Regions from separate parts of the Pseudarthrobacter phenanthrenivorans Sphe3 genome, predicted to be linked through region 2. Evidence: riboswitches for the same ligand, from Rfam matches in the RefSeq annotation. Region 2 holds a riboswitch; each other region holds the start of a gene.

Region 1 (4,919 bases), 1.3 Mb from region 2:
GCAATGACGGCGGAGGCACCGGCGAGCGCGGCCGCCATGACGGCCGAAAGCCCCACGGCGCCGAGGCCGAAGACGGCAACCGACTGGCCTTCCCGGATGTCGGCCGTGTTGAGGACGGCTCCCATTCCGGTGAGCACGGCGCAACCGAACATGGCCGCGACTGTGTCGGGAACGTCGTCGTCGATCACCACCACAGACTCGCGGGCAACCACCGCGTAATCCGCGAAGGCGGACACCCCCAGATGGTGGTTGATCCGCTCCCCCGCCGGAGTGCGCAGCAGCGCCTCGCCGTGCAGCAGGTCACCCGAGCCGTTGACGTCGGCGGCCCGGTGGCAAAGGGCAGGCCTCCCCGCCCGGCAGGCCCGGCAGGAACCGCAGCTCGGAACGAAAACAAGGACCACGTGGTCCCCCACTGCAACATCGGTGACGCCATCACCCACTGCCGCCACCCGCCCCACGGCCTCGTGCCCCAGCGCCATGGGAAGCGGCCGGACACGGGATCCGTCCACCACTGACAGGTCTGAGTGGCACAGGCTGGAGTAGGTGATGGTGACCCCCAGCTCGCCGGCGCGGGGCTCGGGACGGCTGAGCTCCTGGATCACCAGGGGCTGCGCCTGGGCATAGCTGGTCCCGGAAGGAACTGTGGAGGAGAGGACTGCTGCGCGCATGGGTTCCTGACTTTTATGTTTGCGGACAGGCAACTGCCCGGGCCTGCGCTGGGTGCAGGTCCGGGCAGCTGCCGTGTCCATGGTGCTGTGCCGTGGGGACTACTTCCGGGCGGTTATTTCTTGGCGGCGGCCAGGAGGTCGGCGGTGCCCTGGGCGTCGGCGGCGTCGACATCGTGCAGCGAGATGCCGCGGGTTTCCTTGAGGAAGAACACCGATATCGCGGTCACCACGCAGGCGGCCAGGAGGTAGAACGCCACCGGAACGGACGAGCCGAAGCTGCCCAGCAGCGAGCTGGCGATGATGGGCGCCAGCGAGCCGGCCACGATGGAGGTCACCTGGTAGCCGAGGGAAACGCCCGAGTACCGCATGCGGGTGGGGAACATCTCGGCCATGATGGACGGCTGGCCGGCGTACATGAGTGCGTGGAACAGCAGGCCGATCGTGATGGCGGCCAGGATGATGAGGTCGTTGGCGGTATCCATCATGGGGAACGCGAAGAAGCCCCAGGTTCCGGCGAGGATCGTACCGGCCATGTAGACCGGGCGGCGTCCCAGGGCATCGGACATCCTGCCCACCAGCGGGACTGCACAGAAGTGGATGAAGTGTGCCACCAGCAGGAGGAGCAGGATGCGGGAGGTGTCCGTCTGCACAACCACCTTCAGATAGGTGATGGAGAACGTGACCACGAGGTAGTAGAGGATGTTTTCCGCGAAGCGCAGGCCCATGGCAGTGAATACGCCGCGCGGGTACCGGCGGAATACTTCGGCAACGCCGTAGCCCTTGTTCTCGGAAGTGACTTCCTTGCGGGCCTCAAGGAAGATCGGCGCGTCCTGGACCTTGGTGCGGATGTAGTAGCCGATGATGACGATCACTGCGGAGAGCCAGAAGGCTACGCGCCAGCCCCAGCCGAGGAACGCTTCCGGGGAAAGGGTGGAGGACAGGGTGAACAGCACGGCGGTGGCGAGCAGGTTTCCCATGGGGACCGCGGACTGCGGCCAGCTTGACCAGAAGCCGCGGGACTTGTTGGGGCTGTGCTCGGCGACAAGGAGCACAGCGCCGCCCCATTCGCCGCCCACCGCGAAGCCTTGGACGAAGCGCAGGAACACCAGGAGCGCCGGCGCCCAGTAGCCGATCTGCGCAAAGGTTGGCAGGCAGCCCATGAGGAATGTGGCCACACCCACCAGGATGATGCTCAGCTGCAGGAGCTGCTTGCGGCCGAATTTGTCGCCGAAGTGGCCGAAGACGATGCCGCCGATGGGGCGGGCAACGAAGCCGACCGCGTAGGTGACGAAGGCTGCGATGATGCCGTCCAGCTCGGTGCCGGAGTTGGGGAAGAACAGCTTGCCGAACACCAGCGTTGCGGCGGAGGCGTAAAGGAAGAACTCATACCACTCAACCACGGTGCCGGCCATGGAGGCCGTGACGACCTTCTTCAGGCCTGAGGACTTGACGTCGGTTTCCTCGGGCCGCCGCGCGGCGGACTTTTCCGTACTCATTGATGAACTCCTTCGGGCGTCTTCTTCGACACCACTGGGACAGTCGTGGCGGATACGTGTGATTTTGGCCACGAACCGCCGGGTCCCAACGAGTATGGTCCGCCTGAACGGCAAGCTCAACGGCGAATCATGCAGAGGCTATCTGCATAAATGCACATTTGCCTGCCGGCGAGAGGCATTCCTAGGCCGAGAGGTGCGCCCGGAGCTGGCGGCCCAACTGGCCGATTTCCGTCAGGAAGCCGTCATGGCCTATCGGCGCCTCAATGACGTGCACGTCCACGTCTCCCGGCAGGGCCGTGGCAAGTTCCCGCGACTGGGACGGGAAGTAGAGCCGGTCAGAGTCCACGGCTGCCACAAAGAACCGCGCACCCGACCGTGCCAGGGTCTCGGGAAGCGGCCCTCGGTCCCGGCAGATGTCGTGGCTCATCAGGGCGTCGGTGATTGCGATGTAGCTGTTGGCGTCAAACCGCCGGACCAGCTTGTTCCCCTGGTGGTCCAGGTAGCTTTCCACCTGGTAGCGGCCGCGGGCAGCCAGGACGCCGCCCTGCAGGGGCGACTCCGGAGCCTGGGGTTCGCGGCCGAACCTGCCTTCGAGTTCCGCCGCAGAGCGGTAGGTGATGTGCGCAATGCGCCGGGCCAGGGCCAGGCCCTCCTCGGGGAACGGGCCGCCGTAGTAATCGCCCCCGTTGAAATTCGGGTCCTGGCGGATCGCCAGGGTCTGCGCCTGGGCGAAGGCGATCTGCTCGGCCGTGCTTGCGGCGCCCACCGAAATCACTGCGCAGCGCTGCACCCGCTCCGGGAAGGTGATGGCCCATTCAAGTGCGCGGGCTCCACCCATGGAACCGCCGAGCACCGCAAACCAGCTATTGATTCCCAACTGGTCAGCCAGCCGGGCCTCGGCCACGCTGCTGTCCCGCAAGGTGACGAGGGGAAAGCGCGAGCCCCAGGGTTTGCCATCCGGTGCAGGTGACGACGGGCCGGTGGACCCGTAGCAACCGCCCACGATGTTGATGGACACCACGAAGAACCGGTTTGTGTCCACGGGCGCGCCCGGGCCCGCGAGTTGCTCCCACCAGCCGGGCTCATCCGTGTCACCCCGGGTCACGTGCGTGCTGCCGGTCAGCGCGTGCTCGATCAGGACAGCGTTGCTGCCGTCCTCGTTGAGCCTGCCCCAGGTTTCGTAGGCCAGGGTGACGTCCGGCAGGTAACCGCCGCCCTCCAGCTGCAGCCCGCCGATGGAGGCATAGCGGACGATTCCGTGTTCGGGAACGGTGGTACGGGTGACGGTAACCGTCATGGCAAGACCTCTTCTACGCGCTTGCCCGCCGTCGAATGACCGGCAGGCCAGGTCTTCACCCGGGGCACCCCACCGCGGAAGGAGGGTTGCCGGCCAGCAAGCCGGGGCTGTCACTGGCACTCATGACCTGGTTCGAGTGTACGAAACAGGCCATGCCTGCCGCCAAGAGTGTGACTGGTTGTGACTTCCCCGGCTGCCGGCCAGGTGGTGCGGCAGGTTCAGGCTGCGGCGGCCTTGGCCGCCCGGAAGCCGGCTTCGAGGTCGGCCAGGATGTCGTCAATGTGCTCAATGCCCACCGAAAGCCGCACCAGCCCCGGGGTCACGCCGGCCACTTCCTGCTGCTCCGGTGAGAGCTGGCTGTGGGTGGTCGACGCCGGATGGATGACAAGGGAGCGGACGTCGCCGATGTTTGCCACATGGGAGTGCAGCTCCAGGGCGTCCACGAAGCGCTTGCCCGCTTCCGCGCCGCCGGCCAGGTTGAACGAGACGATAGCCCCTGTACCTTTGGGACCGTATTTGCGCCCGCGCTCGAACCATGGGCTGGAGGGCAGACCCGCGTAGGCGACCGATTCGACGTCGTCACGCGCTTCGAGCCACTGCGCCACTTCCAGCGCGGTGGCAACATGCCGTTCCACCCGCAGGCTCAACGTTTCCAGCCCCTGGGCAATCAGGAAGGCGTTGAATGGCGAGACAGCAGAACCCAGGTCACGCAGGAGCTGGACCCGGGCCTTGAGGATATAGGACAGGTTGGCACCCAGGGCACCGTCCGCCCCAAGGTCACGCGCGTAGACAAGGCCGTTGTAAGTGGGGTCCGGAGTGTTGAAGCCGGGGAACTTCCCGGGGTCCTTGCCAAAGTCGAAGTTTCCCGAGTCCACGATGACGCCGGCGATCGCGGACCCATGCCCGCCCAGGTACTTGGTAGCCGAGTGCACCACGACGTCTGCACCCCATTCCAGCGGACGGATGAGGTAGGGCGTGGACAGGGTGTTGTCCACGATCAGGGGGACGCCGGCGCTGTGCGCAACTCCGGACACGCCCTCAATGTCCAGGACGTCCTGCCGCGGGTTGGACACCACCTCAGCGAAGAAGAGCTTGGTGTTGGGCTGGACCGCGTCACGCCACTGCTCGAGGTTGTCAGGATCCGCTACGAACGTGACCGAGATGCCGAACTTCTTCAGGGTGTGGGCGAAGAGGTTGTAGGTCCCCCCGTAGAGGCTGGGACTGGCCACGATGTGGTCCCCCGCCTCGGCAATGTTCAGGACCGCAAAGGTCTCAGCCGCCTGGCCGGAGCTGAGCAGCAGCGCACCCAGGCCGCCTTCGAGGCTGGCAATCCGCTGCTCCACCGCATCCTGGGTGGGGTTGCCGATCCTGGTGTAGATGGGCGCGAGCTCGGCCAGGGCAAACCTGTTCGCAGCGCTCTCGGCGCTGGGGAAAACGAACGACGTCGTCTGGTAGATG
Region 2 (4,919 bases):
CGGTGCCGAGCCTTGACCACATCAACATGACAGTCTCCGTCCTCCGGGGTGCCGGGGTGGCTGTCGATGATTCCGTCCCCAACCACTGGGTTGTCAGCCCCGGACCCATCCGTGCATTTGACCAGCGGATCGAGCAGGACCTCTCCAACGCCGGGCCTTTCCTCGCGGCAGCGCTGGCGTCCCACGGCACGGTCCGCATCCCGGGCTGGCCCGAAGAGACGCAGCAGGTGGGCGACCTGTGGCGCAGCATCCTCACCCGGATGGGCGCGGACGTTTCCCTGCGCGACGGCGTCCTGACTGTTACGGGCGGCCCCACCATCAAGGGCGCGGACTTCGCCGACACCAGCGAGCTCGCCCCCACGGTGGCAGCCTTGTGCGCGCTGGCCGACGCGCCCTCGCGGTTGAGCGGGATCGCCCATCTGCGGGGCCACGAGACGGACCGGCTTGCTGCGCTCGTGGCCGAAATCAACCGCCTCGGCGGTGACGCGGAGGAAACCAGCGACGGCCTGGTGATCCGCCCCGCCAAGCTGCACGCCGGCGTCGTGCACAGCTATGCGGACCACCGCATGGCTACGGCCGGCGCCATCCTTGGCCTGGCTGTGGAGGGGGTCCAGGTGGAGGACATTGCCACCACCGCCAAGACCATGCCGGACTTCCCGCGGCTCTGGGCGGACATGCTGGCCCAGGACGGTCCGGCCGGTACGGGGGCGGAAGGTTCCAGCGGTGGCGCGGAGCACTGACTCCTGGGATGAATCGGACGTCCGGATCAGGCCGAGCAAGAAGGGCTCGAGGCCCCGGACCAAGGACCGCCCCAGCCATGACGACGCCGTGACCGGGCGCATCATCACCGTTGACCGTGGCAGGTACACCGCTGTGGTGGGCGAGGACTCGGACAACGAACGCCTGGTTATTGCCGCCAGGGCAAGGGAACTGCGCCGGAACCCCGTGGTGGCCGGAGACTTTGTCTCACTCGTGGGCGACGTCTCGGGCGAACCCGACACCTTGGCCCGCCTGGTGAAGATCCAGGACCGCAAGACGCTCCTGCGGCGCAGCGCGGACGACACCGATCCGGTGGAGCGGGCCGTGGTGGCCAATGCCGACCAGCTGGTGATCGTGGTGGCGGCCGCCAACCCGGAGCCGCGCACGGGCTTCATCGACCGGGCCCTGGTGGCAGCGTACGACGCCGGCATCGAGCCGATCCTGCTGGTCACCAAAGCGGACGTCAAGGACCCCGCGGAACTGCTCTCCAATTACACCCACCTGGACTTTCCGGTGATCATCAGCCGGACGGCTGATGCACAGGCGTCAGGCGTGGACGCCCGGTCCGACGACGGCCTGTCCGCCCGGCTGGACAGCGCGGCGGTATCGGAACTCCGCGCCCACCTCGACGGGAAGGTCACCGTCATGCTGGGGCACTCGGGCGTGGGCAAGTCAACCATGGTGAACGCTTTGACGGGCGCGGAGCGGGCAACCGGCGGCGTGAACGCGGTGACGGGCCGCGGCCGGCACACGTCGTCGTCGGCCCTTGCCCTCCGCCTCGCGGACGCACCCCCCGGCAGCTGGATCATCGATACCCCGGGCATCCGCTCCTTCGGCCTGGCACACGTGGATCCGGACAGGATCCTGAGGTCCTTCCCGGACCTCTCCCCCGGCACCGATGACTGCGAGCGGGGCTGCAAGCACACCGCGGCTGCCGTGGACTGCGGGCTGGACGCGTGGGTGGCGGAAGGCCATGCCGGGCCCACCGGCGCCGCCCGGCTGGCCTCCCTCCGGCGGCTCCTCGGCACCGACCCGAGGATGGAAGCCCAGGAGGCCAAGGAGCTGGGCAGCGTCAACTGACGGGCGCCGGTTCCCGGCAGAAGCGCGCGCAGACGGTAGTTTGGAACCATGATCCAACCCGCTTCGAGCTATAACGATGACCTGCGCCTGGCCCATGTCCTGGCTGATTCCGTGGATGACCAGACCATGAGCCGCTTCAAGGCCCTGGACCTCCACGTTGAGACCAAGCCGGACCTGACGCCCGTCACCGACGCGGACAAGGCGGCCGAAGAAGCCATCCGCGGCCAGCTCTCCCGTTCCCGTCCGCGCGATGCCGTCCTCGGCGAGGAGTTCGGCAGCACCGGGCACGGATCACGGCGGTGGATCATTGATCCCATTGACGGGACCAAGAACTTCGTCCGGGGCGTTCCGGTCTGGGCCACCCTGATCGCACTGGTGGATGAGGGCGAACCGGTGGTGGGCGTGGTGAGCGCTCCCGCGCTGGGCAAGCGCTGGTGGGCGGCGAAAGGCATGGGCGCCTACATGGGGCGTTCCCTGGCCGCGGCCACCCGCCTCAGGGTCTCCAACGTCTCCAGCCTGTCCGATGCCTCGCTGTCCTATTCGAGCCTGGGCGGCTGGAAGGAACGCGGCAACCTCAACGAGTTCCTGGGCCTCACCGAGGATGTGTGGCGGACCCGGGCCTTCGGCGACTTCTGGTCCTACTGCATGGTTGCGGAAGGCTCGGTGGACATTGCCTGCGAGCCTGAACTGAACCTTTACGACATGGCTGCCCTGGTCCCCATTGTGGTGGAGGCGGGCGGCCGCTTCACGTCGCTGGAGGGCGAAGACGGACCGTTCGGCGGGAATGCCTTGGCCACCAACTCCATCCTGCACTCCGAGGTGCTGCGCAGGCTGAACCCGGACCTCGACGACCTCCTCTGATCCATCGAATTTCCGACGGCGGCTGACTCCCCACAGAGGCGGCCGCCGTCGTAATGTTCGGTGAAGGGGCCCTTTTCCAAGCGGACGTAACAAAGCCCTTAACATTTCCGCCGGCTTTTAACCTTCCCTGCCCATGTCCTACGCTCTTAACCAGGTCACGAGTGCCAGCGCAAAACCCCGGTTTGCTGGCCGGCAACCCTCCATTCGCGGTGGGGTGCCCCGGGTGACGACCAGGCCGGTCCGGAACGGATGCGGCAAGCGCGGATTCCGTCACGGAGTCCTGTTGTGAAGTGAGGTCTTTGTGACAACTGCCACCGTCTCCCCCAGCGCTGCCATCCAGCCTGCAACCACTGCCCTCTTTGACCAGTGGCAGGCCGCCGCCGGCCGCCCGCTTGCAGCAGTCACCGGCGCTGAAATCCAGGCCCCGCTGATCCATGGCGGGCACGTCCGCTACGCGAACCTCGACTATGGTGCGTCCGCCCCGGCTCTGACTGTGGTGTCCGCGTACCTCAACGAGATCCTGCCCTACTACGCCAGCGTCCACCGCGGCGCAGGCTACGCGTCCCAGATCAGCACCTCCGTGTACGAGAACGCCCGCGCCATTGTCCGCGGATTCGTGGGCGGCCGCCCGGATGACTCCGTCATCTTCACGCGCAACACCACTGACTCGCTCAACCTGCTGGCAGGCTGCCTGCCCGCAACCGGCGGGGTACCGGACGGCGACGTGCTTTACCTGGACATCGAGCACCACGCCAACCTCCTGCCATGGCAGGGCGTGCCGCACCGCAGCATCGTCGCGGAAGACACGATCGCAGGCACCATCGACGCGGTCAGGGCCGAACTGGAACAGGGCGGAGTGAGCCTGCTCGCCATCACCGGCGCCTCGAACGTCACCGGTGAGATCCTTCCCATCCGTGCCCTCGCCGCCCTGGCCCACGGGCACGGCGCACGGATCGTGGTGGACGCAGCCCAGCTGGCCCCCCACCGGCGCGTGGACATCACCCCCGACGACGTGGACTACATCGCTTTCTCCGGGCACAAGCTGTACGCGCCCTTCGGCGCGGGCGTGCTGGTTGGCAGGGCGGACTGGCTCGACGCCGGCACCCCCCACCTTGCCGGCGGTGGGGCCGTGAAGGAAGCAAGGCTCGACGGCGTCAGCTGGGCAACCGGCCCAGCCCGCCATGAGGGCGGATCACCGAACGTCCTTGGCGCCGCCACGCTGGCCCGCGCCACCCAGGTCATCGCCGAACTTGACCAGGACCGGTGGCACGCCCACGAATCCGCCATCCGGTCGTTCCTCGTGGAGGGCCTGCAGGAGATCGACGGCGTTACGGTCCACCAGATTTTCAAGGACACCGACCCGGACACGGACACCATCGGCGTGGTCAACTTCTCCGTGGAGGGCTACGACGCCGGCCTGGTGGCCGCCTACCTGTCAGCGGAACATGGCGTGGGGCTGCGCGACGGCCGCTTCTGCGCACACCCGCTCCTGAAGCGGCTGGGGCTTCCGTCCGGTTCCCTGCGGGCCAGCTTCGGTGTCGGCTCCAGGCTGGAGGACGCCGAGCGGCTCCTGGCCGGCATCCGGGACCTGCGCAGCAAGGGCCTTGGCTGGGACTATGTGGTTGACGCCGGCCGCTGGGTTCCCGCCAACGACAACCGTACGTACCCGCACTGGGCACCTAACACCCCCGGCACCGCCGGCGCGGCGCCCTGCATCGACGACTGATCCCGCTTGGTCCCCCCTGGGACCTTGGCCGGGCACCAGATGCGGTAAATTCGGAAGACACCAAAGTACCCGGATGAAGGAGGCCGCTCGTGGCACGGGGTGGCCCCAGGCTGGATCACGGCCGCCGCCGGGAGCTCGGCCAAAGCTTCCAGGACGGTGGCGAACACTACCAGCAGGTGCGGCCCGGCTACCCTGCGGAAACTGCCCGCTGGGTAGTACCTCCGGGCGCCCGTGACGCCCTCGATGTGGGCGCGGGGACCGGCAAGTTCACGGAACTGTTGCTCGACCTGGGACTCTCCGTCACAGCCGTGGATCCTTCGGCGGACATGCTCGCACAACTGGTGCAGCACTGCCCGGGCGCCACGGCTGCGCTGGGCACCGCTGAGGCTACCGGCCTGCCCGAGGCGGCGTTCGACGTCGTCACCGTTGCGCAGGCATGGCACTGGTGCGATGCGCTGCGGGCAAGTACGGAACTGGCGCGGGTACTGCGCCC
Region 3 (4,919 bases), 1.3 Mb from region 2:
GCGGACAGGGCGGGCCCGGTATGGCGCATGAGCTGCTTCACGGGGCCGTCGATGAACTCCTTGGTGCCCAGGATGGCGCCGCCGAGCACCCGGCCCTGGCCGTCAATGTGCTTGGTTCCGGAGTACACAATCACGTCCGCGCCGAACTGGCCGCAGCGCTGCAGCAGGGGAGTGGCAAAGACGTTGTCGACGACGACTGTCGCCCCCGCCGCATGGGCCAGTTCACTGACGGCGGCGATGTCCACGATCTCCTGCATGGGGTTGGACGGCGACTCGAAGAAGACGGCAGTGGTGGGCTGGGAGAGCGCTGCGCGCCACTGCTCCAGGTCCGGTCCGTCCACAAATACGGTCTCCACGCCCCAGCGCGGCAGGATCTCGTTCAGGATCACGAAGCAGGAACCGAACAACGAGCGGGCAGCCACAACGCGGTCACCGGCCGCCAGCAAGGCACCCAAGGCGGTGAAAACGGCGGACATGCCGGACGCCGTCGCAAAGCACGCCTCCGTGCCTTCCAAAAGCCGGAGCCGCTCCTGGAATGTGGCTACGGAAGGGTTGCCGTAGCGGGAGTAGACAAAGCGCTCGTCCTCGCCAGTAAAGGCTCGTTCGGCGGCTGCAGCGGATTCGTACACGAACCCGGAGTTCAGGAAGACAGCCTCGCTGGTCTCCTGGAAGTTGGTGCGGTCCAATCCGCCGCGGACGGCCTGGGTGTCGGGGCTCCAGCCGGCGGCGTCTTCGTTGAAGGTCACTTAGTTCTTTCCCAGGTTGGTGGGCAGGCCGCGGTTCTTCCAGCCGTTGACGGTACGTTCGCCGTAGCGGTCCGGCTCGCCTTCGAAGCCCTCCAGGACGTTGTAGGAGGTGAATCCCGCCTGGGTGGCGGCAATTGCCGCGGCAATGGAACGCTGGCCGGAACGGCACAGGAACACCAGCTCGGTTGACCGGTCCTCCGGCGCCTGCTGCGTGAGGTCGTTGATGAAGTCCGGGTTCTGGATGCCGCCCGGGAAGGACCACTGGATGAAGAGGGGATCGTTGTCCGTGGCTTTGGTATCGGGGATGCCGATGTGCGCCCATTCGCCTTCGGTGCGAACGTCCACCAGCACAGCACCCTGCTGGAGCTTCTCCCAGGCCTCCTGCGGGGTCAGGTCTCCGGCGTAGCTCATGCGTGGCCCTCGCCGTCGAACTCGAGGTCGTCGCCTGCAGCTTCAAGGTCATCCACGGCGTCGGCCACTGCGGCGTCGGCGGAAGCGATGGCTGCGGGCAGGACCACGGCCTGGGCGACGATGACGCTGGTGCCGTTGAAGGTTGCCGCCGGGCTGCCGTGGAGCACATAGCCTTCCGTCAGGGCGTTGGAGATCCGTTCGCAGAATTCACGGTTGTCCGGTCCGCTGATCAAGCGGTAGGACAGTTTCTCTTCAGGGGCAGGTGCGTCAGACACGACGGATCTCCTTCTCTCACGCTTGCAACTCGAATCGGTCGATATGCCGAGTATTCACCTGAGGCACCCCGCCGCGGAAGGAGGGTTGCCGACCGGCCAGTCAGGGCTTGGCGCCGGTACTCATTACTCCGCAAAAACGTAACACTTGCCGCCGTGAGCCGCACCGCCGCCGTCGTCATGTTGCGTAACTGAACCGTGCAAGGCGCCGCGGGTAGGCTCAGCACCTCCCGTGAAGGTACGACGGCGGATCCGCCGGCAAGAAGGACGGCCAGCCCGCAAACAGAAAAGGCGCGGACCGCCTGTCGTGAGGCTGCGGTCCGCGCCGGAATTCCTTGCGGGAAGGGCTCCTAGACGAGCCCGGGGTAGCTGGCCATGATGTAATCGGCAGCGGCCGGGCCTTTCATGCGGAGCCCATTGTGGCCGGGGGCAACCCGGTGGTTCATTGCTGACCAGAAAGTTGACTCAGGGCGCGGCTTTTGCTGGTTGATGAAACACCAGCTCGTGTACAGGCCGTACAGCCGGTCGCTGTCGAGCGTGGATTCCGAGGCCTGGTCGACGTAGGTGGCTTCTTTGAGGAAAAGATCAAACTGCGAATGTGCCATGACGGCTTCCCTTCGCTAAGTGCGGTGGTGCCGCCGTTCGGCTACAGCAGCCAACCTCAATGCCGTGCACAGGGCAATGGGGGTTGTGGATGAAGCCCGCTATGACCACGGACTATGGGACGTGTCAATGCCGCATCTACACTGTAGACTTTACCCGTAGACTACACATCAGGCAAGCGTTTGGATTAACCCCTGCGGACTTGCTGCTAGCCAGGATGGAAACCATGGCCTCCCCCAAACCGACCAAGGCCGGTTACAGGCGAAAAGCCCCGCTGACCAGGGACCTCGTGCTCGCAAAGGCGCTTGAGGTGCTTGACAATGAGGGGCTGGATGCACTGACCATGCGCCGTCTAGGCCAGGAGTTGGACCGCGATCCGATGAGCCTTTACCGGTACGCGGAGAATCGGGCGGCGCTGCTCGACGGAGTCACGGAACTGGTGCTCAACAAACTCTCCATCCAGCCCGAGGACCCGGACTGGAAGGCCCAATTGCGCCACATAGCGCACAGTCTGCGAACGCTGGCGCTGGAGCATCCCAACGTCGTACCACTGCTGGTGACCAGGCCACTGTCCACGCCGCTGGGCCTGCGCCCGCTCGGAACGCTGCGCCCCTTGGAGCAGATCCTGTCCCTGCTGGTGGGGGCAGGGTTCAGCCCCGCGGGCGCCCTCCACGTCTACCGCGCCTACTACGGATTCCTCTACGGGCACATCCTCAACGAACTGCAGGAATTCGTGGTGGACCCGGAGGAAAACGAAGTACTGCTGCGGCTTGGGCTGCACCGTCTTCCGGCCAAGGAGTTTCCCAGGCTCCGTGCCCTGGCCCCGGCCTTGGCCGAGTACGACGGTTCCGCCGAACTCGACCAGGGGCTTGCCATCCTGCTGTCCGGCCTGGAGGCGCAGCTTTCACGCGAGGTGGCAGTCTCAGGGCGTTAGTAGAGGCCGCAGCCGCTGCTACTCGAAGGATGCCCGGCGCTTATCCTGCGCCCGGGTGCTCCAGATATCGGGCCGGTTCACCTTGAAGCGGCGGCCCGTGAGAACCTGGGCTGAGAGCCTGATGTAGTTCGCCTTTTCCCCCGGCTGCCACGGCTCCAGCCCCAGGCTGTCCACCGCGTCCTTGTCCTCCTGGTCTTCCATCACCTCTGTGTTTCCGCGCACCACTACGCTCCAGGCCTCTTCGGTATGGGGATCGTACCCATCGATCTCCATCGCCGCCGGCCGCTCCGAGAGCGCACTCCAGAGCTTGGTGACGCCGGCGGTGCGGAAGGCGATGCTGCGGCGGTGCACCACGTAATTGACGGGGAAGATTTCAGGATGGCCATCAACCACCAGGGCGAGGCGCCCCACCGCGTCGTTTTCCAGGAGTTCCCAGCATTCGTCAAAGGTCAGGTGGTCTTTCGGCTGCGTCTGCGAGTCCATGAACCACACCTTACGGGCACTGTCCCGCAGGAGCCTAGGGTGCAAAGGACCTGGATCCGGGTGCGTCCTTACTGTATGCCCGCCAACAGCTCGTTCAGTTCCGCGGTGAGCTCTTTCTGGACGGACGCGGTACCCACTTCCTTGCCGTCGATCCGGTTCACCGGCGCCAGCAGGCGGACACTGGAAATCAGCCATACGGCGTCGGCATCCAGCAGGTCCTGCGGCTCCAGCGGGCCGTAGCCAAGTTCCCAACCCGCCGCCTTGGCAGCAGCGAACAGCGCGCCCTGGGAGGTTCCGGGCAGGATGCCGCTGTCCAGTTGCGGTGTGATGAGGCGCTTAACGGAAGTGCCGTCGTCGGACGTCCCTGCGTGGGCCATCAGGACAGTGGAAGTGGGCCCTTCCAGGACGCGGCCGTCGGTTGAGATGAAAATGACGTCGTCAGCGCCCTGTTTCTGGGCGTGGCGCAACGCCGCCATGTTCACGGCGTAGGACAGCGTCTTGGCGCCCAGCAGCAGCCAGGGGGCGCGCTCGGCTGCGCCGCTGTCATAGCCGCGGTCCAGGAGGATGACGTCGATGCCGGCCTCACGCTGGCGCCGGGCGCCGGCCCCGACCGGTGATGCTTGGACCCAGGCGGTGGGTGCGGACGCACCCTCGACACCGCGGGTCACCACCAGCTTGACCACCAGTTCGTCCGCCGCGGCCGAGGCGGGCGGGTGCTGCGAACGGTGCTGGGCGACAGCATGGGTGATGGCGCGCCGCCACTCCTGCTCACTTGGGATCACCAGGTCGAGCGCGGCTGCGGAGCCGGCCAGGCGGTCCAGGTGCGCCTGGAGCTTCCGGACCGTGCCGCCCACCGCCAGCATGGTCTCGAAGATGCCGTCCCCGCGGGTGGCGCCCTGGTCGGTGACCAGGAGCTGGGGCTTGGAAGCGTCGGCCAGCCTGCCGTCCGGGAAATCAGGATCGAGGAAAACGAGAACCACGGAAGCCGGAGAAGTCATGGCTCCAGCTTAGTGCCGCACCGCACGGATAAGCTGGGCGGAGTGCCTGGCTGGAAACGGTCCGCCGGGAGCCCATCCTCCGGGGGTTTATTTCATTGTTGTGGCCATTTTCGCTTGCCGGCACCGCGCCAATGTGGGTGGTGGTAGTGCTGGGCATCGCCGACCTGGTTATCCGCGTCCTGGCGCTGGGGATCATTCCGGGAAACAGGCGCCCCACCACGGCAATGGCATGGCTGCTGGGCATCTTCTTCGTCCCGTTCGTGGGGATCATCCTGTTCCTGCTGTTCGGCAACTTCAGGCTCTCCAGCCGGCGCCGGGAACAGCAGCAGCAGGTCAACGAACGGGTGCGCGCGGGGATCTCCTCGCTGGCCGAGGTAGAAAGCGACTACCCGGGACCCGAATGGGTGAAGTCCGCGGCGGAATTGAACCGGCGGCTGGGATCGGTGCCCATGGTGGACGGAAACACCGTGGA

What was found. Region 2 has a riboswitch for S-adenosylmethionine ahead of ASPHE3_RS12440 (aminotransferase class V-fold PLP-dependent enzyme). Riboswitches for the same ligand answer to the same signal wherever they lie in the genome.
Region 1: another riboswitch for S-adenosylmethionine. It lies ahead of metX (homoserine O-acetyltransferase MetX); the one in region 2 lies ahead of ASPHE3_RS12440 (aminotransferase class V-fold PLP-dependent enzyme).
Region 3: another riboswitch for S-adenosylmethionine. It lies ahead of ASPHE3_RS18285 (DUF1737 domain-containing protein); the one in region 2 lies ahead of ASPHE3_RS12440 (aminotransferase class V-fold PLP-dependent enzyme).

The regions. Positions count from the first base shown of each region.
Region 1 is NC_015145.1:1,420,774-1,425,692, reverse strand. It holds gene ASPHE3_RS06550 (alcohol dehydrogenase catalytic domain-containing protein) at 1-668, opposite strand, end outside; gene ASPHE3_RS06545 (MFS transporter) at 782-2,164, opposite strand; gene metX (homoserine O-acetyltransferase MetX) at 2,346-3,461, opposite strand; SAM riboswitch class IV at 3,474-3,589, opposite strand; gene ASPHE3_RS06535 (bifunctional o-acetylhomoserine/o-acetylserine sulfhydrylase) at 3,680-4,919, opposite strand, start outside.
Region 2 is NC_015145.1:2,673,122-2,678,040, forward strand. It holds gene aroA (3-phosphoshikimate 1-carboxyvinyltransferase) at 1-740, shown strand, start outside; gene rsgA (ribosome small subunit-dependent GTPase A) at 724-1,839, shown strand; gene hisN (histidinol-phosphatase) at 1,888-2,700, shown strand; SAM riboswitch class IV at 2,854-2,967, shown strand; gene ASPHE3_RS12440 (aminotransferase class V-fold PLP-dependent enzyme) at 3,002-4,426, shown strand; gene ASPHE3_RS12445 (class I SAM-dependent methyltransferase) at 4,516-4,919, shown strand, end outside.
Region 3 is NC_015145.1:3,934,080-3,938,998, reverse strand. It holds gene ASPHE3_RS18295 (O-succinylhomoserine sulfhydrylase) at 1-746, opposite strand, end outside; gene ASPHE3_RS18290 (rhodanese-like domain-containing protein) at 747-1,157, opposite strand; gene ASPHE3_RS18285 (DUF1737 domain-containing protein) at 1,154-1,432, opposite strand; SAM riboswitch class IV at 1,446-1,560, opposite strand; gene ASPHE3_RS18280 (hypothetical protein) at 1,780-2,034, opposite strand; gene ASPHE3_RS18275 (TetR/AcrR family transcriptional regulator C-terminal domain-containing protein) at 2,259-2,966, shown strand; gene ASPHE3_RS18270 (pyridoxamine 5'-phosphate oxidase family protein) at 2,985-3,449, opposite strand; gene ASPHE3_RS18265 (aminodeoxychorismate lyase) at 3,518-4,447, opposite strand; gene cls (cardiolipin synthase) at 4,579-4,919, shown strand, end outside.